DNA from 3 places in the Bacillus jepli genome. Region 3 is predicted to be linked to each of the others. Evidence: riboswitches for the same ligand, from Rfam matches in the RefSeq annotation. Region 3 holds a riboswitch; each other region holds the start of a gene.
The links. Region 3 has a riboswitch for cyclic di-AMP ahead of ABC371_RS01050 (potassium channel family protein). Riboswitches for the same ligand answer to the same signal wherever they lie in the genome.
Positions count from the first base shown of each region.

Region 1 (10,155 bases), 4.5 Mb from region 3:
AGGGTGATAACCCCCTTTATTTACCACAAGCTAAGATATGGAAACATTCATGTGCTATTGGACCAGCTATTCGCCTTGCGGAAACGGTAGAAGACCCGTATAATTTTCAGCTTATCTGCCGAATTTTCAGAGGTGACCAACTGGTCGTTGAGGGGACTGCCAATACAGCTCAGTTAAAACGACGTTTTGAAGAATTAGTCTCATTCTTAGTTCGAGACAATGAAATTTTTGATGGTACAGTTCTGTTAACAGGCACCTCGATTGTACCGCCAAACGAATTTACTCTTAAAGAGAAGGACCATATTGAAATTGAGATTTCCTCTATCGGTGTATTAGCTAATCCTGTAAAAGTTCAGGTGCCTAGTGAGAAAGTCATGTAACTGGATTCGCGTTCTCTTCCAACGGGATGTGGAGGAGAGTTTTACAATGATAACTTCGGAAAAGGGGGATGAATAAGTGGAACGAGAATCACGTAAGTTTCATGGGGTAATCTCTCCGGTTGTCACCTTATTTAATGAGGATGGAGACTTTAACTGGGAAGCGAACAAACAGTTAACGGATTTTCTCATTAATAAAGGGGTACACGGGATCTTATATATGGGTAGTACTGGAGAGTTTTCTTCTTTATCCATTGAGATGCGTAAGCAATTCATTGCTGAAATGATTCCGTATGTGAATAATCGGGTACCCGTTTTGATTGGTACAGGGACTTCTTCATTAGCGGATACAATCGAATTGTCCCTTCATGCCCAAGAATGCGGTGCTGATGGGGTCCTTGTCGTAAGTCCGTACTATTGGAAATTTACAGAGGATCAACTTTATGATTATTTTACTAGTGTGTCCAAAAGTTTGAATATTTCTGTGTTAATATATAATATCCCGATGTTAACAGGTCAGAGTCTGTCACCACAACTCATTGCAAGACTTGCTGAAAACCGTGAGAATATTGTGGGTATTAAAGATACGATTGATAGCCTTGGGCATATTAGAAAACTTATTCTTGAGACAAAAAAGAAGAGAGAGGATTTTGCTGTTTTCGCAGCATTCGATGATTTAGTTCTCCCAGCGTTACAAATTGGAGCAGCAGGGTCGATTAATGGAACCTCCGTGTTTGCTCCCGAACAATCTGTTAATCTATATAATTGTTTTAAATCTGGGAAATTACAAGAGGCACTTACTTATCATCAAAAGATAAATTCCTTTATGTCCATTTATGAACTTAGCGATCCGCTTTTCATAGCAATCAAAGAAACGGTAAACCAAACAATTCTTGGTTACAAAACAGCCAATCTTCCACCTGCCTTGGCAGAGGAAACGACATTAAACCAAAAGGTAGAAACATTTATAAATACACATCTAAATTGATGCATAAGAACCGTCGAAATTAATTTACAAGCAAAAATAAATAAGAAGCGTTCCGCCAGTGGGTAGTAGTCCTTATAATATTTAGAGACTGCTCCCTTCTTTATTTTGGGAATAATTATTTAAGAATAATGTGTTTGCGCAAAGGTTTAAACAGAAAAAGATTTTAAAATGGTATGTGGAAGGTGTGATTTAGACTTTTACTGGAAATAAACAATAGTTTACTAATATAGTATTTTAATGATAAAATTCTTTTAGTTCATATGTGCTTAATCTTATTTTAAGAGCGGGGGACCCAATGATTTACACGGATATTTCCGTTATAGGTGAATTCTAATAAAGAAAGGGCTCAGTGTTTCCGATAGTCCTAACCTGAAAGCTAACCTCGTAAGCAATTTAGTGGAAACGAGAACGATAGAATCGTAAGTCGGCATTTGCCGTTTTTTTGTGAGAATTATCGTATTCATTTGTTTCCCTTGCCTAAGCAATACAGCTATATAAAAAACATCAAGAAGGTGAGGTAATTTATGAAAAAGTTTAAATTAAGTTTAGCCACTCAAATTTTTATCGGTCTTGTCTTAGGGATTATCGTCGGTGGGATTTTTTACGGAAGTGCAACAGCACAGAGTATCTTACAGCCGTTCGGTGATCTTTTTATCCGTTTAATTAAAATGATTGTAGTGCCAATTGTCCTTTCGAGTATCATCGTTGCGATTGCTGGTGTTGGTGATTTAAAATCGGTTGGAAAGTTAGGCGCTAAGTCTCTTACTTATTTTATAGGGATGACATTAGTCGCGATCGCGGTCGGTCTGATTGCTGCCAATGTTTTTCAGCCTGGTTCTGGTCTAAATATGGACAAGCTAGAGCAAAGTGATATTTCTGGTTATGTTCATACCTCAGAGGAACAAGAGGGAAAATCGATTACCGATACGCTGCTTCACATTGTTCCTACGAATCCAATCCAAGCGATGGTTGAAGGAGACATGCTCGCGATTATTTTCTTTGCCGTCGTATTCGGTTTAGGAATTGCTGCGATTGGTGAAAAAGGAAAACCAGTATTGCGTTTCTTTGAAGGTATGGCCAATGCCATGTTTTATGTAACGAACTTATTTATGAAGTATGCCCCAATCGGTGTATTTGCATTAATCGGGGTAACGATTTCGAAATATGGTTTTACATCCCTGATTCCATTAGGTAAGCTAGCCCTTACCGTTTATGGAACGATGATTTTCTTCGTGATTGTTGTTTTAGGCTTACTTGCTAAGTTCGTTGGGTTCAGTATTTTTAAATTACTGAAATTGATCAAGGAAGAGCTCATCTTAGCCTTTTCAACAGCAAGCTCGGAAACCGTCCTTCCGAAAATTATGGACAAGATGGAGCAAGCAGGAAGTCCAAAGCATATTGCGACTTTCGTTATTCCGACAGGTTATTCCTTTAATCTGGATGGATCTGTTTTATATCAAGCGATAGCTTCTTTATTTATTGCTCAAATGTACGGAATTGACCTAAGCATTGGTCAACAAATTACGCTTATGTTAGTGTTAATGGTAACTTCTAAAGGAATGGCAGGAGTGCCTGGAGTTTCCTTTGTTGTGTTATTAGCGACATTTAGTACAATTGGTTTACCTGCTGAAGGTTTAGCATTTATTGCGGGTATTGATCGTATTCTTGATATGGGACGTACTGCGGTTAACGTGGTAGGTAATTCATTAGCAGCTCTCGTTGTGGCGAAATGGGAAGGGAAATTTAACCCTCCTGTTGAAGTTGAAACCTTGAGAGAAACAGCTGAAGCTTCATAAAAATATTAGTCTTGTAAGCACATTTCTGTTGAACGGAAATGTGCTTATTTTTTTTCGTCAAAAGTAACAACTTCAAATTATGGATAACAGCCTGCATGCCTATTGCATAAGATATAAGAACATGAAGGGGGAGGTAATCAATATGCCAACTCATATCAATATTTATAGCATGAAAGTCAATAGCATTTCGAATAACGGTTCAGTGAATATTGGTGAATCCTTTCATAATGCTCACACAGCAAATTCTAAGTCCCAAGGGGAAAATTCATCCTATGGGGATCTTTCACCAACTACTTCGGGGATGGAAAATGTGTTTATTGACCCAGATTTTAATGATCAAGGAGATATTGGAAACCCAGCAGTTGTGAAAAATGTTGCTCAGGATTGATGATATACCATTTTTAGAAGAACTCCTTTACGCTTATGCGTATAAGATGAAGGATAATGTCAAAGAGAAAGGACTAAATAAGATGCCCTATATGATTAATATCTTTAATATAAAGACAAATAATATGAGTCAAAATGCGAATTTTGATATTGGGGGAACGGTTCATAATAGCCACACGGCCAATTCAAAAAATGTAGGTTTAAGCTTTTCTTTAGGTGATATCTCACCAAATTCATCTTGGATTGCAGAAGGTTATTTAGATACAGATGTTACAGATCAAGACCAAATCTTCAACCCATCTTTCCCTGTTTCTAATCAATTTTAGTTTGAGTATAAGGAGGTTATCAAATGTTCCCCTTTAAATCCCTCTTTCCATTTAATGATATCATGCAGCAGTTGATGAAACAGTCAACAGAGTCTTCGAGTATAGAAAAATTTGTTCAAGAGTCCATTTCGAAATCAATGTCAACTTCCATGGACTACTTTCAAAAAAATGCTTCTGTTTTAAATCGTTCGTTTCATGAGAACCAGGTGAGTGAAGATGGAGAGATTTCTTTACCCGAACAAAAAGAACAAAGTGAACTAACTCCTTCGATATTTGATTCTCTTGATCACGTGTATGTGAAGTTTAGAATAAAGGATCCGTCAAAATTACCGAACTTAAAAATTTTTCATACATCCAACCAAATTATCATTGAGGGGTACCCGAACGAAGAAAGTTATCATGTGTTCGCCCTGCCTGAGATTGTCAAGAAAAAAGGAGCTATTACCACCTATAAAGATGAATATCTTCAAATCAAACTACCTAAGGCAACCGATATGCAATATACACAAATAGACGTCCCTCCCATTGAATGAGCGGATGGGCGTCTTGTTCCTTAGATAATCGCAAAACAGGCATGCTGTAGCGAATTCACAGGAATGAAACGCTAATCGAACAATATGATTAATAGTAGAAAGCAATAACAATTTAGCTTATCCAATGAATTACGAGGGGAGGGAAGCATCGTGGATTTTGAAAAGCTTAAGCAGTGGATGGAGGTTGCCCAGAAATATCAAGCGGGTGATTTTTGGAACCAAGTATTTGATAAGGAATCTGCAAGGAAATTTATGCAGGACATGAAGGCAGAACAAAATGAACATCAAACAAGTCGTTCGGCAGAATCAATGGAATATCCTCCAATAGATATCTTCATGCTAGACTCTCAAATCGTCATCTTGATCGAAATCCCCGGGATTGATAAAAGAGACATTCAATTAAAAGTCATTGGATCGAAACTAACCATAAAAGGAATTTCAAGATTGCCATTTCAACCAGAAACAGCCTTAAAAAACGAGCGGGTATATGGCGAATTCGAACGCACGATTGAGCTTCCAGAACCAACAGATGGCAATCCGATAAGAGCCAGATTTAATCATGGACTCCTCGTGATCAGCTATCACAAAAAAATAGAGCCAGAGGAGTTTGTCATAATCGAATAGATGCTTATCCTAAATAAATTGATGGAAAAAAGTGTGGTGATGATAAAAATGCCCTTTAAAAGAAATTTTCATAAGGCAAATGGCCAGGAGGCTTTAGAGAAGAGAATCGCAACGCTTGAAATGGAATTTAAGAGAGTCAATACGCTGGAAGTGACAATGAAGCGGTTCTTGAAAATGGAAAGCCACTTTCTTGCCATTTCCACCATGAATGCATTAGAAGAGTCCGCAACAAAGGGAAAGAAGGAAAAGAAGTATCCTAGCATACCTGATGACCTTGAAGATAAAATCATTGCCACTTTGGAAAAAAGAATGAACGCTCAGTGGTTTCACGAAATGGACAAACTGAAGGAAAAGTTATATATCCTTACCCATGACATAACTAGCCTAAAGGAACGGATCCAACAATGTGAATCTGAAAATAAACAGATCCTCAAGGAATTTCATGAAATCAAGGAAGCATTGGGAAGTCAAACGAAATCAAACGATCTCCCTATTGTTTATCAGGATATAAAGGTTGAACGAATGCTGATTGATAAATATGAACTGAACAATAATATCGCTCACCTTGGAGTAAAAGATTTAAGTGGGAGCTTAAATGTTGGAGCTACATATGGAACGGGAATCATCCCGTCAGACTTAGCGGAGGATTTTTTATCGACCATGAATGATTTTAAAAAAGCAAAGAACGAGGAAAAGAATAGTGATGAACCAGCTGAACAGGCTGACACACATGATGAGGAAAACGGTGGAATGAAAGTCGACATGAACGAGGAGGGGACTGAGATAATTATAGAAGAAGACTAGTTATGCACCTTTAGAGGTCCCCCGGGAAATTCTAAGCCATTTTAACAGCTAAAATAAAAACATCTAAAATAGTAGAGGAATTCACATAAGAATTCGCTTTGCTATTTTGTTGATTTGATGGAGTTTTATTACAAGGTTCACATCATAACAAACATTATAAAGAGCAATGAATTTGACGAGCATAATATGATAATAAAAAAGACAGTTCTCTTGAAGGGGTTATTACAATTTTTTTAAAACAAAAGCTACCCGTTTGTTGAATAATCAAATCACAAAGAAGATATTTTATTACTTTCTTCTTTTTTGCTGTATATCTCATAAGCAAAATATCCAAATAATAAACCTATTCTGCTCCCAAACTTACTGTAGATAGTAAGGAAATTGAGAAAAAAATGCTAATAAGTACTCCAACAGCACAGACGGTGCGGAAAAAGTTGTGTAAATAGGTTTCAAATCAATCCTCCTTGGCAAGAATTAGGATAAATAATTTTTGCCAAGGAGGTTTTTTCTACATGAAATTACCAAAGGAATTAATCAGAGAAATTGTAAAGGAACAAAAATTCACTAGTACCAATCAAATCATGGAAACGATCAAAGAAATGTTTTCCGATGTATTGGAGGAAGTGCTCCAATGTGAAATTGATGAGCAACTGGGTTATGAAAAGCATCAACGTCGAAATGATGGACCTAATAATTATCGAAATGGTTCAACAAAACGGAAACTAAAAACACAATTTGGTGAAGTTGAAGTAAATGTTCCTAGAGACAGAAATGGCTCGTATGAGCCGCAAATTTTGGACAAATACCAAAGAAATGTGGACGGACTAGAAGAAAAGATTCTTTCCCTTTACGCTCATGGTATGTCTACAAGGGATATCAAGGAACAAGTCAAGGATCTCTATAATATTGAGATTTCCTCAGAGCTAGTTAGTAAGATTAGTGAAAAGATTATGCCACAAGTAAATGAGTGGCAGAGCCGTCCACTTGAAGCCTATTATCCTTTTATTTTTATGGATGCCATTCATTATAAAATTCGGGATAATCACCAAATTGTCTCGAAGGCAGCTTATGTTGTTTTGGGAATTAACAATGAAGGATATAAGGAAATATTGGGTATTTGGGTTGGTGGAAATGAAAGTAGTAAGTTTTGGTTAGGTGTGTTGAACGATTTGAAAACGAGAGGCGTTAAAACAGTTAATCTTTTCTGCGTAGATGGGCTTACAGGGTTTAGAGAGGCCATTCAAGCTGTGTATCCTTTCGCTAGTATTCAACGTTGTATCATTCACCAGATTCGTTCAAGTACAAAATACGTTTCTTATAAACATTTAAAAGAATTTGTCGCTGACTTAAAATTAATCTATACTTCCATCAACGAGGAATCGGGAATGGAAAGGCTCATAGAATTTAAAGAAAAATGGGGTAAAGAGTATCCATCTGCCGTAAAATCATGGGAAGAAAATTGGGATATTTTAGCTACCTTCTTTGCATATCCTCCAGAAATTAGGAGAATAATATATACTACGAATATTATCGAAGGACTACATCGTCAATTTAGGAAAGTGACAAAAACAAAGTCTATTTTTCCTAATGATGATAGTTTAAGAAAGATGCTTTATTTAGCATCTCAAAACATTACCAAAAAATGGACGATGCGTTACCGTAATTGGGACATGATCTTGAGCCAGCTTGAGATATTGAACCAAACATCATAATTGGGGACTCTGTCCCCAAACCCCTGAAGTTTAACGCATTTGTTTTCCCTAAAACGGACAAAAATAACGGACAGATCAAGTCCGTCCGTTTTAGTGTAAAAACCATAAAACCGCTCAGGTTGCACTTCTGCATTGCCCTATCCTGTTTTATGGTAAAAGGCAATTATAGTATTGCCAGGTTATATTTTTTCATACCTATTATTTCTTGCCTTGCGAAGATTGTTGAATATTACTTACACAAGATTTTACGCAGACCCACAGCACAACCAATTATCATGCCAAGTGGAATTAAACTATCCAACAAATTTTGAGCTTTTTTTGATTTTTTCTTACCCAGGGTGCCTTTCTTATATTTAGCTTTCATTCTTATAACTACAAATACAGCAATCACACCCACGGTTACAACAGGTAGTAAAATACGCACGATTTCCAAAGATAAGCCCTCCCTTATTTTGATTTTATATATTTTTACTTGTTAAAAATCTCATTATGCACTCTTTCACAAACCTTCTTGGTTCAACGCACCCCTTACTTCAACTACTCCTATTTAGAACTTTTTCTAAATTTGCACTTAATGAAATAAATTCATCTTTGGTAATCTCAATTTCTGGTTCTACCCAAGAAAACCCATCGTTCACAAACCGTGGGATAATATGCATATGGTAATGCTCAACATCCTTAAATATCCCATTGTTTTGCATTAAAGTAATTCCGTCTGTGTTTAATATTTTTTCAAGAGCAGTAGCAACCTTTTGAGATGCAAGTATTACTTGTGTCAAACTGTCTTTGTCAACTTCACTAAATTCTTGATAATGTTTTTTAGGAACAACTAATATATGTCCCTTGTTAATAGGGTGTTTGTCTAAAAAACAACATATATAATCATCTTCATAAATTATATAAGCATCTTCGTTTTTACAGATTATCTCACAAAAAATACAAGTCTCCATACTACACCTCTCCATATATTCTTTTTGAACTAAACTGTTCCGTTAGTACAATAACTTCAACAAAAAGGTGCATGAATCCTTCTTGGAACAATGCACCCGTTAGTAAAGTAACACTTATTTTAACCTAAAAAATAAATGACAAATTTACCAAGTTGCAAAATAATTATGTTAGACTAAAAAAAGGAAAAATTATGAAAGAAGGGGAATGTATAGAAAATGAAATCGAAAGCATTATTAGTATTGGGTGCGGTTGTTGTCGGAGGAAGTTTAGTCGTTGGATTCACGCACGTTGACGCACCATCGGAAGCAAAAGCGGAAACACCATCGGAAGTGAAAGTGAGTGCACCAACGCAGGAAGAAATCAATGAAATGATCGAAGATTATCCGAAGAATACACCCTTGACGCAAGAAATGTCCAACAAAGTAAGGAAATATCTTGAAACAGTCGAGAAGAACGAAGAACCAAGTTTCGAATCTATGAAGAACAACCCAACGGTCACGGCAGCGGTTTTGGCATATCAACAGGAAGACGAAGCATTGCAAAAGAAAATTCGTTTCAATCTTCCATCTAGTGAACTACTTCATTACACAACGTTTGAAAAAGGTTTCTATCCACAAGATCTTCTTGACCAATCAGTTGAACGGGATATTCCAATTTTAACATCCGTAAAATCAATGTCGGACAATGTAGCGTTTAATGGATTAATTGACGAAACTATTGAAGGTATAACCGAAGCACGGGCAAATGGAGACGCCGAAGGATATTTTAATTCGTGGGCGAAATTGGACGTATTCCGTGACATTATTGGAGAATTATCCCGTCCGAAGGAATGGAAGGACGTATCGACAAAGGGGGATTTGACGAAGCCCGACTTCCCGTTGAATGTGAAGGAATATATCCCAAATACGTTAAAACATTGGAACGGTGAACCTGACGAAAAACTAATGCAAGTGGGATATCCGCCTGAATACGATTATTATATGAAGGCATACGGTATCCTTGCGGTAGTGGGCGACCATATTCGGGTTGAAGGCGTTGACCTTGAAAAAGATTTCCACAAGTTGCGAATGCTTGCGGCGGTTATCCAAATCGAACACGACAATCGGGTGAAGCACATTAAAATTGACCCGACAAAAACGGATAAACAACCCCCAAGTGAAGTGGTTAAAAATTGGAAGCCTGCAAGTAAACGATATCACCAAGCAGTTGAATACATGGAGCAATTGTTGAACGATATCAACGTTGTGGTCAACAGGACGGGACAACCGTTCGGTGTGTCGGAACACTTGGACGGAGATAAGGTTGACGAATTGGATTCGTTTCTAAAAGTTGACGAAGCGAATATCAAAGAAATGTTGAAATACTTGTAAATCACAACGGCGGCGGGGCTTCCTGTCGTTTTTGTTTTATTACGGATAGTTTGTCCTTGACTTTATACTATTTTTTCTCTGGCATTTTCTTTCTACTTGAATAATATTGAAGGCTTTCTGGGTTGATATAATTGAAAAAACAATTAAAAGAGGGAAAACAATTAGTAGAGAAAATAAGTCAGTTATTTCATTCCAAGGTACAAAGTAAGTGAAAATTAAGTCATATATTTTAAAAAATAAAATGAAAAACAGTATTGCTTCAACCACCTGCCCTCCCTTTTTCTGAA
Region 1 is NZ_JBDFMO010000001.1:4,666,132-4,676,286, reverse strand. It holds gene ABC371_RS23720 (fumarylacetoacetate hydrolase family protein) at 1-380, shown strand, start outside; gene ABC371_RS23715 (dihydrodipicolinate synthase family protein) at 457-1,365, shown strand; cyclic di-AMP (ydaO/yuaA leader) riboswitch at 1,619-1,771, shown strand; gene ABC371_RS23710 (cation:dicarboxylate symporter family transporter) at 1,890-3,161, shown strand; gene ABC371_RS23705 (spore germination protein) at 3,304-3,549, shown strand; gene ABC371_RS23700 (spore germination protein) at 3,632-3,874, shown strand; gene ABC371_RS23695 (Hsp20/alpha crystallin family protein) at 3,898-4,407, shown strand; gene ABC371_RS23690 (Hsp20/alpha crystallin family protein) at 4,558-5,031, shown strand; gene ABC371_RS23685 (hypothetical protein) at 5,080-5,835, shown strand; gene ABC371_RS23680 (IS256 family transposase) at 6,348-7,547, shown strand; partial or broken gene ABC371_RS23675 (hypothetical protein) at 7,798-7,980, opposite strand; gene ABC371_RS23670 (HIT family protein) at 8,081-8,497, opposite strand; gene ABC371_RS23665 (hypothetical protein) at 8,714-9,868, shown strand.
Region 1: linked by a shared signal. The riboswitch ahead of ABC371_RS23710 (cation:dicarboxylate symporter family transporter) and the one ahead of ABC371_RS01050 (potassium channel family protein) in region 3 are both predicted to bind cyclic di-AMP.

Region 2 (10,155 bases), 3.9 Mb from region 3:
AGCATCCATAAAGATACCTGTTACAGTTTCATATCCTAGTTTCTTATAGAAGTTTTCCGCGTGAGTTTGAGCATTGAGCTTTAATTTTGATATGCCTCGCTCTTTTGCAATGTCCTCCATCTTTTTCATAATCAAATTCCCTGCCCCGTTTTTACGGTGTGAAGCAAGGACACAAATACGTTCTACTTTTCCATATCCGTCTAGCTCACGGAAACGCCCAGCTCCAACAGGTTCATTGTGATCATAAAGGACAATATGCGTAGCTTCATCTTCAAATTGATCAATTTCTTCTTCAAGAGGTACATTTTGTTCATCGACGAAGACCACTTTTCGGATTGTAAAGGCATCGTCTTGTTCTTTGTTGTTAGTTACGATTCGTGCTTCCATGCTGTGTCTAATTTTCCTTTCCTAAACGAAATGTTTCATAAACGGTCCATGAACCGTTTTCTAGCTGATAAAGAAGATGGATGCGGTCAATTTGCTCCTCGTGGTCCATTTTTAACATGCGTAATTGACCATACACATCTGAATGCTCATCACTCGATAACTTTTGCCCAATCGTAATATGGGGAACAAACGCATACTCGGGTTCTCCTGCAAAATAACCAGAGTGAAGGGCATTATGTAGTTTTTGTAATTCTTCATTCGGATCTACTTTCAAATAAATGACATTATTTACAGGGGAAAAGGAACTAACCTTTAAGACCTTTAATGAAAATGGTTCAACCTGTGTAGAAACAGCTTCTAATTCCTTTGTAATATCCTGAATTTCTTCATCGGATGCTTCAAATGCATTTTTAACCGTAAGATGTGGTGGAATTAATGCATAATGTGGATCATATCGTTTACGATACGAGTTAACCTTGTCTTGAAGTTTTTTGGACGGGAAGATAACAATGCCATATTTCATTTTTATTGCCCTCCTTATGGATTGAAAATCAAAACATGAAGTACCAAATATAGTTTTTACGAGAAATAATAACACAATTATATCAAATATCTGAAAATGATAGAATACCAATTAGGTTATTTTAACATTTTGGAAAGGGCTCTTGGCAAATCAGGCTGCCAATACTTCCAAGTGTGGTTGCCGTTGAATTCCTCATAAAAATAGGGGAATCCTTTTTTCACAATGAGGTCATGCAACTCACGATTTGGGGTTAAAAAATCTTCAATATCCCCCTTTGTTGTTTTCACTTCGGTTTCACCCGTTCCTATCACATGATATAAATCAAGGAGGTGTGGTTCTTCAAAATTTTCAACCTTCTGAAGGACGTGTTCATTCACAAGAGGTGATTGCAACATCACTTTACCAAAAGTATGAGGGTATTCGAGTGCTGTTAATAGTGATATAGTCGCTGCCAGTGAATCCCCGATTAGGGCGCGTCCTTGGCCCATTTGATATGTTGGGAACTCTTGATCAAGAAATGGCGCCAGTTCCTCTCCTAAAAAGCGCTTATATAAATGGTGCTGCTCACCATCTGGATGGTATTTCCTACGTCGGTCTGTAACGCTTTTATAAGGAACCCCAATAATAATAGTATTGCTGATTTCTCTTCCTTCTAACAGCTTATCAGCAACCCGTGCAACCCTGCCAAGATTAAAATAATCTCGTCCATCCTGTGCGATAAGAATATTGTATTTATAAAGGGGAGAGTAGGATGCTGGTAAATAAACAATCAGCTCAAGTTCTTCATTTAAAATCTTACTATGTATAGTCATTTCCCTAACAGTGCCCTTATTAACCATGATTTTAAATCCTCCAAATCAACAATTTACACCTTAATTATACCGTTTTAAAAAGGAAAGCGACAGGGAAAATCCCTGTCGCTTTATACTGTATTAAGCAGTTGCTTCATCCATGTGTTTCTTTTCAGATTCTGCTACATAAACCGCACATGCCGCATCACCCGTGATATTGATAGCGGTACGTGTCATATCAAGTAAGCGGTCAATACCGATAATTAAACCAATACCTTCTGGTGGTAAACCAACTGCAGTTAGTACCATCGCAAGCATGATTAAACCAACGCCAGGTACACCAGCTGTACCAACACTCGCAAGGACAGCGGTTAAGATTACCACTAAAATTTGCGATAAAGAAAGGTCAAATCCATAGACCTGTGCAATGAAGATGGTTGCAACACCTTGCATAATGGCTGTTCCGTCCATATTAATTGTCGCGCCCAATGGTTGAACAAAGCTACTGATAGACTCAGGTACTTTTAGATTTTTTTGAGCAGTCTCCATAGAAACTGGAAGTGTAGCACTACTGCTTGATGTACTAAATGCAACTGTCATGGCAGGCAAAAATCCTTTAAAAAACTCGATTGGATTTCGTTTTGCAATTAATGCAATCGTACCACCATATGTGACAACAGCGTGGATGAGTAGGGCAGCAAGTACGATCAAGAAATACGCGAGCATTGCTTTAATCGCAGCATATCCTTGGCCTCCAATTGCTGTTGCAATTAATCCAAACGTTCCATATGGAGCCGTCTTCATAACAAGATTAACAAGATACATCAAGATTTCATTTGCTTGTTCAAACAGATTTAAAATTCCCTTTGTTTTTTCACCTAAAACGGTTAAAGCTAAACCTATAAAAATAGCAAAAGCAATGATTTGAAGCATATTTCCATCATTCATTGAGGTAAAGGGATTCGTTGGAATAATATTTATTAACGTTTCCATAACCGGAGGAGCTTCAGTTGCACCATCGTAGGCTGCACCTTCTGTATTAAATCCTCCACCAGCACCTGGTTTGAAAATCGAGGCAAGTGCAATTGCGATTGTAATGGCAATTGTAGTTGTTGCTAAAAAATAAGTAATGGTTTTGGCTCCAATTCTCCCAAGCTTTTTAGGATCACCAAGTCCTGTAACTCCTAGAGTAATAGATACTAGGACGATTGGAACAACTAGCATTTTAATCAAATTCAAGAAGATCTGACCTAGTGGTACAAAGATATAGGTATTTGCAAATTCAAAAGCAGCGGGTGATGTTACATTTAAAATAAGACCAACAACAGCACCTAATCCTAAACCCAATAAAATTTTTTTAGTTAATGACATAAAAAACCTCCTCAAAGATGTAGTTGAATGTGTGTGTTAGAAGCAAAGGAAATGGTGAATTGCGATGAAAAGTATATTTTTGGAGACACAAAAGGCCACGAGAGTATGGCTCGCGGCCTTAAAGTTGATTTACACAACAATGCTCTCTCCAGATGCTTACGAGGTTAGCTGTCGGATTCGGATGAAGAGTATAGTCCTACCTTAATTAATAAGGATTCACCCCGAGTGCATTTAATTTGCACGTTTTGGTTCCCCCGTTTCCCTAAAAAATGGGAATTCAGCGAATATTAAGTTATATTTTGCCTCAGTATTATAAATATACCTATAAAATGACATTATGTCAATTAAAACGCTTTTATACGTTTTTTATCTTGTTAATAATTTTTAAGTGTTAAATAGAGAATTGATAGATTCTAATTGACAAACCTTCACTACACATGTATATTATATATTATTCTAATACTTTGATTCCGTAGCTCAGCTGGGAGAGCGCTACCTTGACAGGGTAGAGGTCGTTGGTTCGAACCCAATCGGAATCATCATTTAAAAGCTCCACCTTCCTTATTTTTTAAGGGGGTGGAGCTTTTTTATCTTTTCAACATATTAGCAAGTTTGAATATAAATGAATAATGTAAAAAAGTAACCCCAAAGTTTTGGTACATCCCTTTGACTATAGTCTATTTATATAGATAAAATCCCTACATAATAAATGTATTTTCTGAAATCCTTGAAAGGAATGTGGTGGAAATGGATCAGGTTGAACTAAAAGAATATTTGATAAAACTAAGGGATGATGCTCAAACAACCATTGTAAAACACACCGAAAACAAAGTCATTGATTCCACAACCCTTAGTAAAATGAATTTACGGGACTTTTTGGCTGTACACAGAATGGCTCATCCCAATTTAAACAATATTTTACTTGAAAAAGGATTTTTGCCACTTTCATACAGTAGCCCCCATATCATGGACACCTTAAATAAAATCATCCAACACCTTTCTAAGGAAGATTCTATCCCTTATTTAAAAAAGGAGTATATTGAAGTAAACACTGCGAATTCATTGAAAGAAGAGCGTAAAGATAACTTGTTTGGAAAAACAATCAATCAAAAACATATTATGGTTACTCTTGACCGTAAAATGCTTAATACCCCTGAAGTTTTTAACGATTTGCTGCAAGCCGGAATGACAATAGCTAGAATAAACTGTGCACATGATAATTTGACTGTATGGAAAGAGATCATTCAAACATTAAAAATGGCAGAAAAAAAGAATAATGCAAAATGTAAAATTTTCATAGATCTTCCAGGACCTAAAATTCGAATTGGGCCAATTATACCTAGTAAAAATAAAGATGGCCTTATAAAAATAAAGAAAAATGATATTTTACGAATTTATAAAAATGATAAATATATTGGAATTCCTAAAACGGGTAATGAGCCAGCATCGGTTGGAGTTACATTACCGAAAGCTTTACGAAATGTGCGGATCGGTGACAGAGTGTATATCGATGATGGGAAAATAGTTGCAAAGGTTTTATCGAGTACAGAGGAGTATATCGAGGCTAAAATCCTTTTGACAAGAAAAAAAGAAGAAACAATCTATCCCGAAAATGGCATTAACTTTCCTGACTCCCTTGTCCATTTAAATGTACCGGCCGTTTCTGAATCAGACTTAACGATTTTGAAATCCATGTATAAAGACATTGATTTAGTTGGAATTTCCTATATTAATCATCCAAAAGATATCCAAATTGTAAAGCATCAGTTAGACATGTTGACTGATGAAAAAAAAGGTATTATTGCAAAAATAGAAACGAAAAATGCCGTAATCTCATTATCCAAAATAATCTTTGAAGGATTAAATTACGGTTTGTTTGGAGTCATGATTGCTAGAGGGGATTTAGTAATCGAAATTGGATTGGAGCAGTTTTTAAGTGCTCAAGAAGGAATTCTAGAGATTTGCCAAGCTGCCCATACTCCTGTTATTTGGGCCACTGGAGTCTTAGAAAATATGAATAAAAAGAATATCCCTTCAATCCCTGAATTAACAGATGCACATGCAGGGTTAAGAGCAGATTGTATGATGTTTAATAAAGGTCCTTATGTTCCAAATTCGATCGAATTTTTACAAAAGCTGAACGAAATTAACCAAGACCCACAATTTCATCTAAGAAATTCATTGGTATCATTCGTTCAATATGATTTTTGAATTTAAGAGTAACAATGGTCGTAGATTTCCTTCATCTGCCCTAAAAAGTTATTACAAATGAAGCCCATTTTAGATAATTGCCCAAGAATTATTACATTCGCGGAATATATTGTAATTGAAAATATGAGGAGGGATAACTTAGTATGAATGTGTATGATCAGCATTATGTAGGAAATCCGCAGGTTCCAATGATTGATTCAAATGATAGTAGGATTTTTGGAAGACCATTTGGATTCGGAAGACCATTTGGTTTTGGAAGACCGTTTGGCTTTGGATTCGGAAGACCGTTTGGTTGGGGATTTGGTGGACCGTTTTTAGGTGGCGCGTTATTAGGGGGATTAGGGGGATTAGCAGCTGGTTCCTTACTTGGCCCTTGGGGATATGGTGGATATGGAGGATATGGAGGATTTGGATATCCTTATGGGTATGGATTTGGATATCCTGGGTTCTATTATTAATATGTATTGGAGTCGGTTACCTATATTTGGTAACCGACTTAATTTTGCATAAAAAAACCACCCAAATTAATGAGTGGTATCAAACATTTAATCAGTGTATTTAAGCTGTCTTACTCACAGCTTTTTTCATGTCTTTTCGCTTTTTCGCATATTCAGCTGTTGCTGTGAAAAGGACATCAGATGATGAGTTAAGGGCGGTTTCACAAGAGTCTTGAAGGACTCCGATAATGAAACCAACACCAACGACTTGCATAGCAATGTCGTTTGGAATACCGAATAAATTTGATGCTAACGGTATAAGCAACAAGGATCCACCCGCAACACCAGATGCCCCTGCAGCAGAAATCGCCGCTAGTATACTAAGAATAAGAGCTGTTGCAAAATCAACTTCAATGTCAAGAGTGTGAACGGCTGCTAGTGTTAAGACAGAAATGGTTACTGCAGCACCTGCCATATTAACAGTACCGCCTAATGGGATGGAAACGGAATACGTATCTTTATTTAACCCAAGTTTTTCACATAAGTTCATGTTTACCGGAATGTTCGCAGCAGAGCTACGAGTAAAGAAAGCAGTCAATCCACTCTCTCTTAAACATTGAAAAACAAGTGGATATGGATTTTTGCGAATGTAGAAATAAACAATCAATGGATTCACAACAAGTGCAATAAAGAACATACAGCCGAGTAATAAGGCAAGAATTTTACCATATTCCATCAGCGCGGTCAGTCCATTCGTAACTAATGCATCGAACACTAATCCCATAATTCCAATTGGAGCTAAACTAATGATCCATTTTACAACTTTTGTGATTGCATCAGAAACATTTGATAATAGAGTCTTTGTTGTTTCGTTTGCACTTTTTAATGCAATCCCTAAAAGAATCGCCCAAGCAAGAATTCCGATGTAGTTTGCATTTATTAGTGCGTTAACAGGGTTGTCTACCACATTAAATAACAATGTTTGCAGCACCTCTAATATGCCACTTGGAGGAGCAAGGTCTTCTGCACCTGTAACAAGTGTCAGTTTAACTGGGAAGAGAAAGCTTGCAACAACAGCAACAAATCCGGCTACAAAAGTTCCTATCGCATAAAGTCCTATAATTGATTTGATATTTGTTTGGGTACCACTTTTGTGTTTAGATATGGCATCAATAACTAAGAATAAGACCAATACTGGTGCAACTGCTTTTAAAGCACCAACAAATAATGAACCGAAGATGGTAACCCAGCTTGCTCCCTTAGGAACAATCAAAGCTAAGAGAACGCCTAAAATAATACCAGCAAGTATTCGTTTAACAAGGCTAATTTGATTCCATTTGTGAAACATTACTTTCATCTTTTTTCCCCCTTTTTCATAGTTGTTCAAAATGATATTGTAAGAATAATATTTGTAAGTTTAACATGAAAATTGTTAATTGTTAATAAATTTTAAAAAGATGGAAATTATTATACTAAAAAATACTTTCGTTAACTCGAATCCAAAAAAATCCACGTAAAAAATCCTATAGTCCAAGTATAGATTGGATATAGGCTTTATTTTAACATAGATTTTTATTGTTTATCGACTCTAATCATGATAAATCTTTACTAACTATTCGCTCGTTTTTCGATATGCTAATATAGTGGTTTTCAAGGAAGCGTAAGATCCGATTGCAGCTGAACCATAAAACCAACCCATGAAAAGTCCAGCTGCTAGATCGTGTCGATGACTATAAAAAACAGAGACCAGTAATCCAATTATAATAGCAAGTGTTGGAACATACCTTTTCGGTATTTTCAAAAGTATTTTTGAAATTTGTGTGATGATCATGACGAAAGGCACTGCAAATACAGCATCCCAAAAATTTGTATGGATAGTTGGAAAATCCACGTAAAATCACCCCTAAAGGTTAGTAGGTTTGTACAAAAATTCCGTCATCTTCCTGCCATTCTGCTAAGAAGATATCTTTATAATCTGTAACGTTTTGTGATTGAAGCTGATTTCTTAACCATTCTTCATTAAATCCTAAATCTTGAATTTCGTCCCATAATACTTTTCCATCTCGAATGAGGGTTACAGGTACAAAGATAGGTTTTTCTGGGAGGTTAAAATCTTCTACTGTTGTTTTTTGATATTTTGCTTTCTTTAAAATACTAATTTTACCATTTGCCTCGAGAAAACAAAACGCTACCTCACGAACGGAAAATGTTTCGCGTTCGCGAAGAAGACTTTGTAATTGGTTAATGTTCAACCTAGCCTTTTTTAAGGCTTCTTTATCAACGGCTCCGTTTTTGATAAGAGCAATCGGTTTTCCTTCAAAAATTCCACGGAAAAATAATAATTTTTGACCAAGAAACTCAACAGTGAATAATAATAATCCCCAAAGGCACATCGAGTAAACGATATAAAAGGTGTTTATCCTATCTTCGTAGAGTGCATTTCCTAATATTTCTCCGAAGACAATCCCTGCAATGTATGTAAATGGTGTAAGGCGGTTGATGATTTTTCTACCAACAATTTTGACGATGAAAAATAGTAAGAAAAAGCCGGTAATCAGTTCGATTGATAAATGGGCAAACTTCATAAATATTACTCCAATCGCTTTTGTAAATCATTTTATTTATCTCCAAATAATGGTGGTTTATCCCGCTTAATCGTGAAAACAAAAAAGACTGAATCCGTCTTGGATCGCAGTCGTAGTCCTTTAACATATTTTTTGAATTAAATTCGGTGAGTTATTTCGAGGTGAGTTGACTAAAGCTGAGACCTCGTAAGCTTCCATCTCTTCTGCGGCCAATGGTTTGAGTAAATCTGTAACCATTGAAATATCATCAAAAGAAGGGTTAAGCCATAGCTTTTCATCTTCCTTTCGCAATATAACGGGCATCCGGTCATGGATATCTTTCATTAGTTCATTTGGAGTGGTCGTAATGATCGAGCAAGAAAACAATGCATTCCCATCAGGGGATTGCCAACGCTCCCAGATTCCCGCCATTGCAAAAAGCTCATCTGATTTTAATTTAATTCGCATCGGTGTTTTCGATTTATCAGTACCCTTTTTCCATTCGTAAAAGCTATCCGCAATAACGAGACAGCGTCTTTGTCTGAATGCTTGGCGAAAACTTGGTTTTTCGGTAATCGTTTCTGCGCGGGCATTGATCATTTTATAGCCAATCTTTTCATCCTTTGCCCAGGAAGGAACGAAGCCCCACCGCAAATAACCAAGGCGATTTCGTCTACCATCATTGATTACAGAAAGGACCGAATGAGAGGGGGCAATATTAAAGCTAGGGATATATAAATTTTGTTCAATTGTGGCTTCAATATCAAACCGATTGAGAATGTCATCGAACTCTGCAAATAGAGTAAATCGTCCACACATTTCTTATCACACCTCATTATTTATATCTATTGTAGATGGTGGTTGGTATGTAGGTAGCTTTATTGTAAAGGTTGTGCCTTTGCCAATGGCACTTTCAACTTCAATTGAGCCTTTTAACTGTTCAATGATTTGAAAACAAATCGTTAGTCCAACACCCGTTCCTTTGTCTTTTGTTGAATAAAAGGGTGTTCCGATTTTTGACAGTTGTTCTTTAGTCATGCCCGGACCATTATCCGTTATTTTTACCGTGATTTCATTCTCTTTTAAAAAAGCTTCAATCATTAGCAATCCGTCGTTCCCAATCGCTTCAATTGCGTTTTTAATGATATTTATTAGAACCTGCTTAATCTCATCCTTATTCCCATTAATAAACAAAAGTTTTTCAATAGAGGTTTCGACTTCAATATTTTGGATATTTGTATAGGATGTCATTAACTCGACGGTTTTTGCGAGTTCTTCGCTGATGTTAATTAATTGTGTACTACTATTATTAGGCTTTGCCAGGGATAAATAATCATTAATAATCGATTGAGCACGATTTAATTCTGAAAGAGTAATATCAATATAATTTCGCTGTTTTTCAGTAATATTGTCATCTCGAATGATTAACTGTAAAAAGCCGTTTACTGTTGTTAATGGATTCCGAACTTCATGGGCAACAGAGGCTGCGAGTTGGCTGATCACATTCATTTTTTCAGAACGTCTTAGTTCCCTTTGTAATTGGATTTGGTGGTTTAAGTTTTCGATTAGTAGAACTACCAATAAAAGTGTAATCAATGTAACCATTGAAAAAACGGATATCTCTAAGATTTGTTCAGTCAGATCATTTTTTACCAAAGTGATTGTTCTCGTTATAAAAATAAAACAGTAAAGGGTTGAAAGGAGTATCAGTTTTTTATTTAATAGCAAAGAATGATATTTTTTTAATAGAAAATAAAAAATGATGGTAATAACTGAGTAGTTCATTAGGGTTATAAAAAAGACAGAATCTCCAAGTACATGTAAATAAACTAACATAATGATAATGACAGAAATTCCTTGGAATAATCCGA
Region 2 is NZ_JBDFMO010000001.1:4,120,019-4,130,173, reverse strand. It holds gene ABC371_RS21050 (GNAT family N-acetyltransferase) at 1-387, opposite strand, end outside; gene ABC371_RS21045 (YjcG family protein) at 395-910, opposite strand; gene ABC371_RS21040 (alpha/beta hydrolase) at 1,027-1,749, opposite strand; gene ABC371_RS21035 (dicarboxylate/amino acid:cation symporter) at 1,843-3,072, opposite strand; cyclic di-AMP (ydaO/yuaA leader) riboswitch at 3,210-3,365, opposite strand; tRNA gene ABC371_RS21030 (tRNA-Val) at 3,539-3,611, shown strand; gene ABC371_RS21025 (pyruvate kinase) at 3,820-5,283, shown strand; gene ABC371_RS21020 (hypothetical protein) at 5,427-5,741, shown strand; gene sstT (serine/threonine transporter SstT) at 5,842-7,077, opposite strand; gene ABC371_RS21010 (hypothetical protein) at 7,333-7,611, opposite strand; gene ABC371_RS21005 (YetF domain-containing protein) at 7,631-8,305, opposite strand; gene ABC371_RS21000 (SOS response-associated peptidase) at 8,426-9,103, opposite strand; gene ABC371_RS20995 (ATP-binding protein) at 9,110-10,155, opposite strand, start outside.
Region 2: linked by a shared signal. The riboswitch ahead of ABC371_RS21035 (dicarboxylate/amino acid:cation symporter) and the one ahead of ABC371_RS01050 (potassium channel family protein) in region 3 are both predicted to bind cyclic di-AMP.

Region 3 (10,155 bases):
CATCGTTTGTCTTTTGTAAAATGTCAATAATATTTACCATGCGTGAGCTAAATGTACTTAAGTTTTGCTCAATGCTTTGACCATCACCAATATCGACAAAGATATGTTGGAAGATGGCTATTTCACTCCCTTTTTTGGCTGGAATAGGGAGACCGGATTGTGCCATTAAGGTTAGGAGCCCGACTGTTTTTAATGTCACAGTTTTTCCGCCAGTGTTTGGTCCCGTAATCACAAGGGCTCGTTCCTTTTCACCAATCGGAATCGTGAGCGGAACCGCCTTGGTTCCAAGCATTGGATGACGCGCTTCCATTAGTTGAATCCGAAATTCTTCATTGATTATAGGTATGTCTGCTTGAATCATTTGACTGTATTTCGCTTTTGCGAAAAGAACATCGTAGTGATGCATCGTCTCAATGGCAATCTGGATAACTTGTTCATATGAAAGAAACAGCTGAGTCAGTTCATATAAAATCCGCTCTACCTCAGTTTCTTCCGCAATTTTTATAAGTTCAATATCCTCCTGAATGGCACTTAATTCAACAGGCTCGATAAAGAGGGTGGAACCAGAAGCAGAAGTATCTAATATCGAACCCTGAATCTTCTTTCGATATTCTTTTTTTATGGCAAGAACATAACGACCTGACCTTTCAAAAACGTTCGTTTCTTGCAGATACGGTGAAATTCTTCCACTTTTCACTAATGATTGTGCTTTTTCCTTTAATTTATCTTGTAGAGTCGCAAGGTGCCTACGTAAATAGTTAAGGTCACTTGATGCGTAATCATCTACTTGGCCATTTCGTAAACAACGGCTAATTTCTGCTTCTAATTCTGATACATCACCAATCGATGAAGCATACATACTGACCATTGGACCGGCATATTCCTTATCTTTCATAAACTGCTTTAGCTTTTGGCAGTGGTCTAGGAATGAGACAATTTGCGTAAATTGGTCTACTTTTAGAGCCATACCTTTATTCGCTTGTGTAATGTAGTGCCCGATTTGATCCAACGAATGAATAGGTATACTTCCACTGATTGCTAGGATGTTCATCGCTTCTGAAATTTCATGTAAAGAAAGCTCGATTTTCTTTTTGTCTTTTATTGGTCTTAACGAGAGAAGTGTTTCTTTTCCTCGGATTGTTCTAGCAAATTGTGAGATCTCATTTAAAACTTGATAATACCCTAGTGCTTCCATTGTTTGAGTATTCAATGGTAAATCCTCCTTTTTAATATGTGTAAAATTTCATGAGGACTTGTTCACGAGGCCATATTCAAAAAGCCGTCATGAACAAAGCGCTCATGACGGCAGAAGATAGACCTTGTGCTTGAGATGTTTGACTGGTTTTAGACACAAAAAAACCATGACAAACATGCCATAGCAGGATCTATTTTTCATAGCTATGATGCGTGTTCTTAACTTTCCAAAAGAAGCCATAGTGAAATAAACATAGCGTTTGCTACGTTTTTGCTTCTTCCAGCTATCCAATTATGGATTAGTTAAGAACCACCGATAACATAAACTCATACTCCTTTAGATAAGGAATTTTTTTACTTACTCTTTCTTTATATCCTATGTTCAATTTAGAAGTCAAGTGCAAAAGAAATGCTCCAAGATATAATTGGGCAAATGAGGAAATATACACACGAAAGATATGGAGCTATGTTGAGCAAACTATGTTTGAGGGAAATGTGAAGTTCAAAAGCATTTCCTACACGAGGAGGTGGGATATTTGGCTGACAATAAACGAAATCGCGATGATATCAATACTGGTGAAGCATTAGGAACGGGTGCTGGTGCCACTGCTGGTGCTGTAGTGGGATCTGTGTTAGGGCCACTTGGAACTGTTGCGGGTGCTATTGCTGGCGGTGCACTTGGCAACAAGGCTGGCGAAGGTGCCGATGATGCTGCGGACCAAGAGGAAAAGTAAATGATACACCGATACTTAATTTAGATTCAGCAGAAATTAGACTCCCATGGCATGGGGGTCTTTTCATGCTGGAACAGATCTAACATTTTTCGATTAAATCACAGAGAATGAAGTTGAAAAATGTGTTGACAACGCAATAAAACAGGAGTAAATTCTCATTATTAATTCAAATAAATAATCCGAACACCTTTTATTCGCTGAATCATTTTGAGCGGGGGAACCAATTTTTGATAGGTAAGTCCTATCTTGGGGTGAATCTTACATAGTAAGAAGGGATACTCTCAATTCCTAATCCGACAGCTAACCCCGTAAGCGTTAAAGTATCCGTATCGAGAGAAAGGTCAAAGGTTTAGCCTAAGACCATTCTATTTGTGATGGTCTTTTTTGTGGTGTTATGGAGAGAAAAGAGGAGAACCTGTTGAAAAAGTCATTCGTGGTTATTGGATTAGGTCGTTTTGGAAGTACAGTGTGTAGTGAATTGATCATGTTAGGTAATGAGGTATTAGCAATTGATATAAATGAAGACAGAGTTAACAATATAGTAAATGATTCAACAACAGCATTAGTTGCAAATGCAACGGATGAAAATACGCTTAAATCCCTGGGAATTAGGAACTTTGATCTTGCCATAGTTGCTATCGGGGAAGATATGCAATCAAGTATTCATTGTACTTTATTACTTAAGGAGATGGGAATTAAGGTTTAGGTAAAAGCGCAAAACACCTACCATCAAAAGATTCTTGAAAAGATTGGGGCGGATCAAGTAATCCATCCTGAAAAAGATATGGGAATAAGGGTCGCTCACCAACTAAATTCTGAAAAGATTATTGATTTTATTGAGCTGTCTAAAGACTACAGTATTGTCGAGTTAAAAGCTACGGAAAAAATAAATCATAAAACGTTAGTTCAGTTGGATATACGTGCAAAGTATGGTTGTACAATACTAGCTATTAAAAGGGAGGACTTCATCAATATTTCACCTTTACCCAATGATATCATTCAACAAGGTGATACATTGGTGGTTATGGGAAGTAATTTAGATATACAACGTTTGGAAGAAAAAGGATTGTAGATTCATTGAATGATAGGAGTAGTGTGATAATGTATGAATATTAAAACACATATAAATTTGTCTCCTTACCAGCTTTTAATACTCATTTTTTTGTTTTTTATAGTAGTTGGTGCCATATTGTTAAAACTACCAATAGCAACAACTACATCCATTAGTTGGATTGATGCTTTATTTACAGTAACATCCGCAATGACCGTGACAGGACTCGTTGTAGTGGATACACCGGTAGCTTTTACGACGTTTGGTGAGATTGTAATCGTCTGTTTGATACAACTTGGTGGATTAGGAATCATGTCTTTTGCTGTCCTATTTTATATGATGCTTGGTAAAAAAATTGGTTTGAAGGAACGAATAGTTATTCAACAGTCCTTAAATCAGACTTCAATTGGAGGAGTTATTAAACTAGTTAAAAACCTGTTTATTTTTTCCATATCAATTGAATTCGTCGGCTTACTTATTTTAGCGATTAAATGGGTTCCTGAGTATGGATGGCAAAAGGGGATTTACTATAGTTTTTTTCATTCCATATCTGCCTTCAATAATGCTGGTTTTGCACTATGGTCAGATAATTTAATGTCATATGCAGGGGATCCAATCATAAATATAGGGATTAGCTTACTATTTATTACCGGTGGGATCGGATTTACGGTATTGATGGATGTGTGGCATACTAAAAATTTTAAAAAGCTAAGTTTGCACTCTAAACTGATGATTATAGGTACTTTTATTATTAATTTGGTCGCTGTATTTTTGGTATTTGTATTAGAGTATCATAATCCAAAAACATTGGCTGGTTTACCTTCATTGACAGAAAAAATATGGGCAGCCTATTTCCAAGGTGTTGTACCAAGAACGGCAGGTTTTAATACCTTTGATACAGCAGGCATAAACGAATCGACTGCTTTTTTAATGATCATCTTAATGTTTATTGGGGCGGGGAGCGCCTCAACAGGTGGTGGAATCAAATTAACAACGTTTCTTGTGATCATTTTTGGTGCTTTGTCCTTTTTAAAGGGTAAACAAGATGTCGTTATTTATAGAAGGACATTATCTGGAACAATTGTATTAAAAGCATTAGCAATTTCGACTATGAGTCTTTTATTTGTATTGGTAGCCGTGTTCATATTAAGTATTTCAGAGGATGCACCATTTTTAGTTTCATTATTCGAAGTAGTATCTGCTTTTGGTACGGCTGGAATGTCAATGGGACTAACATCTTCATTATCTTTTGTCGGAAAAGTAGTGATTATATTCATGATGTTCTTTGGGAAAATAGGACCGCTAACCCTTGCTTTCTCTTTAGCAAAACCTAAAGTGGATAAAATAAGGTACCCCAAAGAAGACATTCTAACTGGTTAACGAAAATTTTTAAGAGACCCTGAACCGTGAAAAAAAATTCCGGTTTCAGGGTTATTTTATTTATCTTGAAATAAAGCTGTTTACACTTCTTTACAATGGATTTTAATTTTTATATAAGGGCATTTCGTAAATGGTACATTCGTCACGTTTATTGTAAAAATAAGATTAATTTCAACAAATAAATGTTAATTAATTAAGGGAATATAAGAGTTTGTCAAAAAACAGTAAACAAGCATTTTTAGAGCGCCAAATGTGGTTAAATGGTTTTGTAAATTGGAAAGGAGGCTGGGCATGAGTCAGGTTGAGTTGACTGATATCTCAAAATCATACGATAAACAAAAGGATGTCTTGAATGGAATCAATGTTTCGATTGAGGAAGGTGAATTCTTCGTACTTGTTGGTCCTTCTGGTTCTGGGAAGAGTACATTGCTTCGGATGATAGCAGGGCTTGAAGACATTTCTGGGGGGATCCTCAAAATTAACAATGAAGTCGTGAACCATCTCCCACCAAAGAACCGAAATTTATCGATGGTTTTTCAAAATTACGCATTATATCCACATTTAACAGTTGAGCAAAATATTTTGTTCGGTTTAAAAGCTCGAAAAGTGAATAAACACGAACAGCAAAGAAGGCTTACTGAAGCGGCAGAAATGTTAGGCTTAAGCGAATTATTAAAGCGGAAACCTAGGGAACTGTCAGGAGGTCAAAGACAACGAGTTGCACTTGGACGTTCGGTTGTAAGTCATGCCCCTCTATGTTTAATGGATGAGCCGCTCTCTAATTTAGACGCAAAGCTTCGTGCAAACATGCGGGTTCAAATTCGAAGATTGCAGAAACGCTTGGGGTTAACGATGATCTATGTGACTCATGACCAAGTCGAAGCAATGACGATGGGTGACCGGATTATGGTCCTAAATGACGGAAAGATTCAACAAGTGGGAAAACCTATTACCTTATACAATGAACCGGAAAATTTGTTTGTTGCATCTTTTATCGGCTCCCCAAAAATGAATCTAGGAAAAGCCGTCATATCGGAAGATCGCACAGAACTCATAATAGAAAATCAATTACATATACCCATAAATCCTATGATGGTTAAGGATTTACCTAGAACTCAGAACCTCGTGGTTGGAGTCCGAGCAGAGCATTTATTTTCAGGCCTTGAAAAAGAAGAGCACCTTACATACTTAGAAGCTGTGAATGTTGAACAGTTAGGGAATGAAACATCGGTTTCTTTTGATGTTGGTTCGGAATTATGGACGGCAAAATGGCCAGGACAGTGGAACATCCATTTTGGACAAATGGTTCCTGTGCAAATTTTACCCCAATACCTACTATTCTTTGATGGAGATTCAGGCAAGTTACTTAAATCTGCTGAACTTGGGAAGAAACAAGAGGTTGTAGCGATATGAGTATGATCAGTCCAATCATTGAAAATAATGAAACCTTTACTATTCAAATTGAGAAAGCAAAAAGGCAAAAACGGATTTCTAGTTTACTTAAAGGAATTTTATTTCTATTACCATCGATTGTTTTATTTAGTGTTTTTGTGTTTTACCCCTTGTTTAAGACCATGTATTTAAGCTTCTTTTTGACAGATGCAAAGGGAGCGACAACCGTATTTGTTGGTTTGGAAAACTATTTGTATATGTTTTCAGATCCTATTTTTCTAAAAAGCTTTAAAAATACGTTTTTGTTTGTGCTTTATACGGTACCTATAACGGTTGTGGTTAGTTTGTTTTTAGCTGTCATTTCCAATGAAAAACTAAAGGGGATTGGCTTTTTTAGAACCATTTTTACCTCAACCATGGGTGTATCGGTTGCAGCAGCATCTGTATTTTGGCTGTACTTGTTTAACCCGACAATGGGTTTTTTAAACCAAATTCTTACTATTTTTGGAGCGGAGTCGATTGGCTGGCTGACTGATCCAAAATGGGCAATGATTGCGATTGCGGTTACTACGATTTGGATGAATATTGGATTTACATTTTTAATTTTGTTAGGTGGATTACAATCCATCGATACCTCTTTATATGAAAGTGCTGATATTGAAGGGTCTGGTTATTTTTATAAGCTTAGAAGAATCACAGTTCCAATGCTTTCACCGACCTTATTTTTTGTGATTACCGTATCGATTATTAATTCATTCCAAACATTTGGTCAGATCGATATTTTAACCCAAGGTGGACCAGCAAATGAAACGAATTTGATTGTATATTCCATTTACCGTGAGGCATTTGTGAATTACCAGTTCGGCTCAGCTAGTGCCCAGGCGATTGTGTTATTCATTATTATTTTATTGATGACAGCACTGCAATTTAAGCTGGGTGAGAGGAGGGTCCACTATCAATGATGATGTCAATGGGAAGAAAAGTCATCTTCTATCTTTTATTGACTGTTTCAGCGATTCTAATTGCCGGACCGGCGGTAATGGCGATTGTCATGAGTTTTATGACGAACCAAGATATTTTAACGGCGAGTTTGCCGACCACACTAACAGCAGATAATTATGTTGCAGCTTTTGAACGATTTCCTTTAATTCAATATTTGATTAATAGTTTTGTAGTGTCGATTGTGATTATGCTAGGACAATTGGCATTATCGAGTCTAGCTGCCTATGCCTTTGTATTTTTAGAGTTTAAGGGAAGAGATGTTTTATTTTATCTTTTTATTGCGACAATGATGGTTCCCTTTGAGGCATCGATTATCCCGAACTTCCACATAATCCGTGATCTAGGGTGGCTAGATCATTACACTGGGCTAACGATTCCATTTTTCGCAACAACCTTTGGAACATTTTTGCTCAGACAGAACTTTAAACAAATTCCTAAAGAATTAAGGGAAGCAAGCCAAATAGCCGGGATTGGTGATTTCAAATTTTATTTAACAGTTGTACTACCTGTAACAAAGACAAGTTTAGTTACATTGGGAATTTATGGTTTTTTAACATCGTGGAATATGTATCTATGGCCACTATTGGCGACCACCAACGATACGGTTCGTACGGTACAAATCGGCTTAAAGCAATTGCAAACACAGGAACAATTAAATGATTGGGGCGTCATCATGGCTGGTGCCGTGATCGTGATCATCCCGACATTGATTTTGCTTTTCCTAGGACAAAAGAAGCTTCAAACAGGTTTAACAGAGGGCGCTGTAAAATAACAGTTTCCTCGAAAATATACCAATTAAAAAGGAGCAATTAAAAATGAAAAAAATCTTAATGATCCTTGCATTAGGCTTCGTTCTACTATTAGCAGCATGTGCAGGAGGTGAATCCACAGCAGGAGAAGGTGAGCAAAACACTGGCTCAGGAAATGGATCAGATTCTGAAGAAAAAAGTGAAAAACAGACCGTCACATTCTGGCACTCCATGGGTGGAGCGGGTCAAGAAGCATTAAACAGTATTGTAGAAGACTTCAATAACTCACAAGAAGAAATTCAAGTAAATGCGGAATACCAAGGTACCTACGATGAATCATTAACAAAATTCAATGCTGTTGCTGGTACTGATAGTGCACCGACGATGATTCAAACCTTCGAAATTGGAACAATGTCTATGATTAATAGTGGAAATATCAAACCGATTCAGGAATTAGTAGATGGGGATGGGTACGATATGAGTGGATTAGAGGAAAACATTATTAATTACTATTCATTAGATGGAAAGTTTTATTCAATGCCGTTTAACTCGTCTACACCCGTTATGTATTATAACAAGGATGCATTTACTGCGGCAGGTTTAGATCCAGAAACACCTCCAGCAACTTATGAAGAAGTAGAAGCTGCAGGTAAAGCCATTGTTAAATCGAATCCAAAAATGAAAGGCTTCGCGTTACAAGCATATGGCTGGTTATGGGAGCAATTATTAGCCAATCAGGGTGCGTTATTATTAAATAATGATAATGGTCGTTCAGATACACCAACTGAAATTGGGTGGACTGAAGAAGAAGGAAAGTCCATTTTTGAATGGGTTAAGCGAATGGTAGATGACGGTACATTTGCGAATTACGGAACAAATGGGGATAATATGGTTGCTGGATTCCTAGCCGGTGATGTCGCTATGTTCTTACAATCTTCAGCAAGTGCAAGAGATGTTATCGATAATGCTCCTTTTGAAGTAGGGATTGCCTTCCTTCCACACCCTGAAAATAAGGACCGTGAAGGGGTCGTCATTGGTGGAGCAAGTCTTTGGATGATCGATGGAAAACCAGAAGCAGAAACAAATGCAGCATGGGAATTTATGAAATATCTACAAACTCCTGAAGTTCAAGCGAAATGGCATGTTGGTACAGGGTATTTTGCCATCAATCCAGCTGCATACGAGGAACAACTGGTAAAGGATGCCCATGAGGAAAAACCACAATTACGTGTAACAGTTGAGCAATTACAAGCAACTAAATCATCATTTGCGACACAAGGTGCTTTAATGGACATGCTTCCACAAGGAAGAAAAGTCATGGAAACAGCCCTTGAATCCGTATATAATGGCGGATCTGTCGATGAAGCCTATAAAACAGCCGTAGACCAATTTAATAAAGCAATCGAACAAGCAAACAAAGCACGAGCAAAGTAAATGAAATGGGACACGGGGACAGGTACCGTGTCCCACCATTTTTTTAATAAGGATTGCATATAAATAATCAATAAAGATGTAAGGAAGGGAAGGGTTATCATGACGAAAATTTATGGTCACCGCGGAGCAAAGGGGATTTATCCGGAAAATACGTTACTTAGTTTTAAAAAAGCGATTGAGCAAGGTGTTGATGGGTTGGAACTTGATGTCCATTTGACAAAAGACGGGGAAGTTGTTGTGATCCATGATGAAACCCTTGACCGGACAACAAGCGGAGCAGGTTGGATTAAAGATGTAACCTTAGTTGAAATCAAAAAATATAGTGCTGGTAAACCATTTACTCATTTTGGCGAATATGAAGAAGCATGGGACAACGAACAGGTTCCAACCCTAAAAGAAGTTCTAGAACTATTGTCTCCTTATGATATTGAGCTTAATATCGAACTAAAAACAGGTTCAGTACCTTACGAAGGAATTGAAGAGAAGGTTCAAAAGGTTGTTGAACAATACGCCAAAAATCGGAAGGTGATTTATTCTTCGTTTCACTTGCCCACAATTATAAGAATGAAGCAGATTGATCCAAGTGCCAAAATAGCATGGTTACTTAATAATAGTATTTCCCTTCCTTACGATTATATTAATGCTCTAGAACTGGAAGCACTGCATTTAAACAAATCCATTCTTTTACCTAAGACAGAAATTTTTCAGCAGTTACTGGAAGTAAGTAAACAATTCCCAATGCATGTACCAATCGAAGTCATTCATTATCTCAACAATCGGGCAAATGAGGACTATGGGTCATGCTTGCAAGGTATGTACGATAAAGTAAGAGTTTGGACTGTCAATGAGCCAAATGAAATCGAAAAATTACTAAAATTGCAAGTCGATGCGATCATTACCGATTATCCTGAAAGGGCAATACGAATAAGAAATCAACAAGTGAATTTTGTATAAAGAAGTTAAAGGGGACGCGGGGACAGGTACTGCGTCCCACGTTTTTTTACTAAATGCCTTTTGGGACAATGAACCTGTCCCACTGTCCCGCATATTAAAACAAATTATAAGAAATAATAGGATAGGTAAGATATTGGGTTTTACTCTACCACTTAAAAAAATTCATTGGAAAAGGAGACTGGAAAATTGTCAAATGTTAAATTAGCAGTCATTTTTTACAGTATGGGCGGCACAAATTATCAGTTATCAAAATGGGCTGAAGAAG
Region 3 is NZ_JBDFMO010000001.1:205,374-215,528, reverse strand. It holds gene ABC371_RS01060 (endonuclease MutS2) at 1-1,210, opposite strand, end outside; gene ABC371_RS01055 (hypothetical protein) at 1,731-1,928, shown strand; cyclic di-AMP (ydaO/yuaA leader) riboswitch at 2,114-2,258, shown strand; partial or broken gene ABC371_RS01050 (potassium channel family protein) at 2,347-3,000, shown strand; gene ABC371_RS01045 (TrkH family potassium uptake protein) at 3,034-4,359, shown strand; gene ABC371_RS01040 (ABC transporter ATP-binding protein) at 4,651-5,772, shown strand; gene ABC371_RS01035 (carbohydrate ABC transporter permease) at 5,775-6,713, shown strand; gene ABC371_RS01030 (carbohydrate ABC transporter permease) at 6,716-7,525, shown strand; gene ABC371_RS01025 (ABC transporter substrate-binding protein) at 7,569-8,936, shown strand; gene ABC371_RS01020 (glycerophosphodiester phosphodiesterase) at 9,036-9,890, shown strand; gene wrbA (NAD(P)H:quinone oxidoreductase) at 10,077-10,155, shown strand, end outside.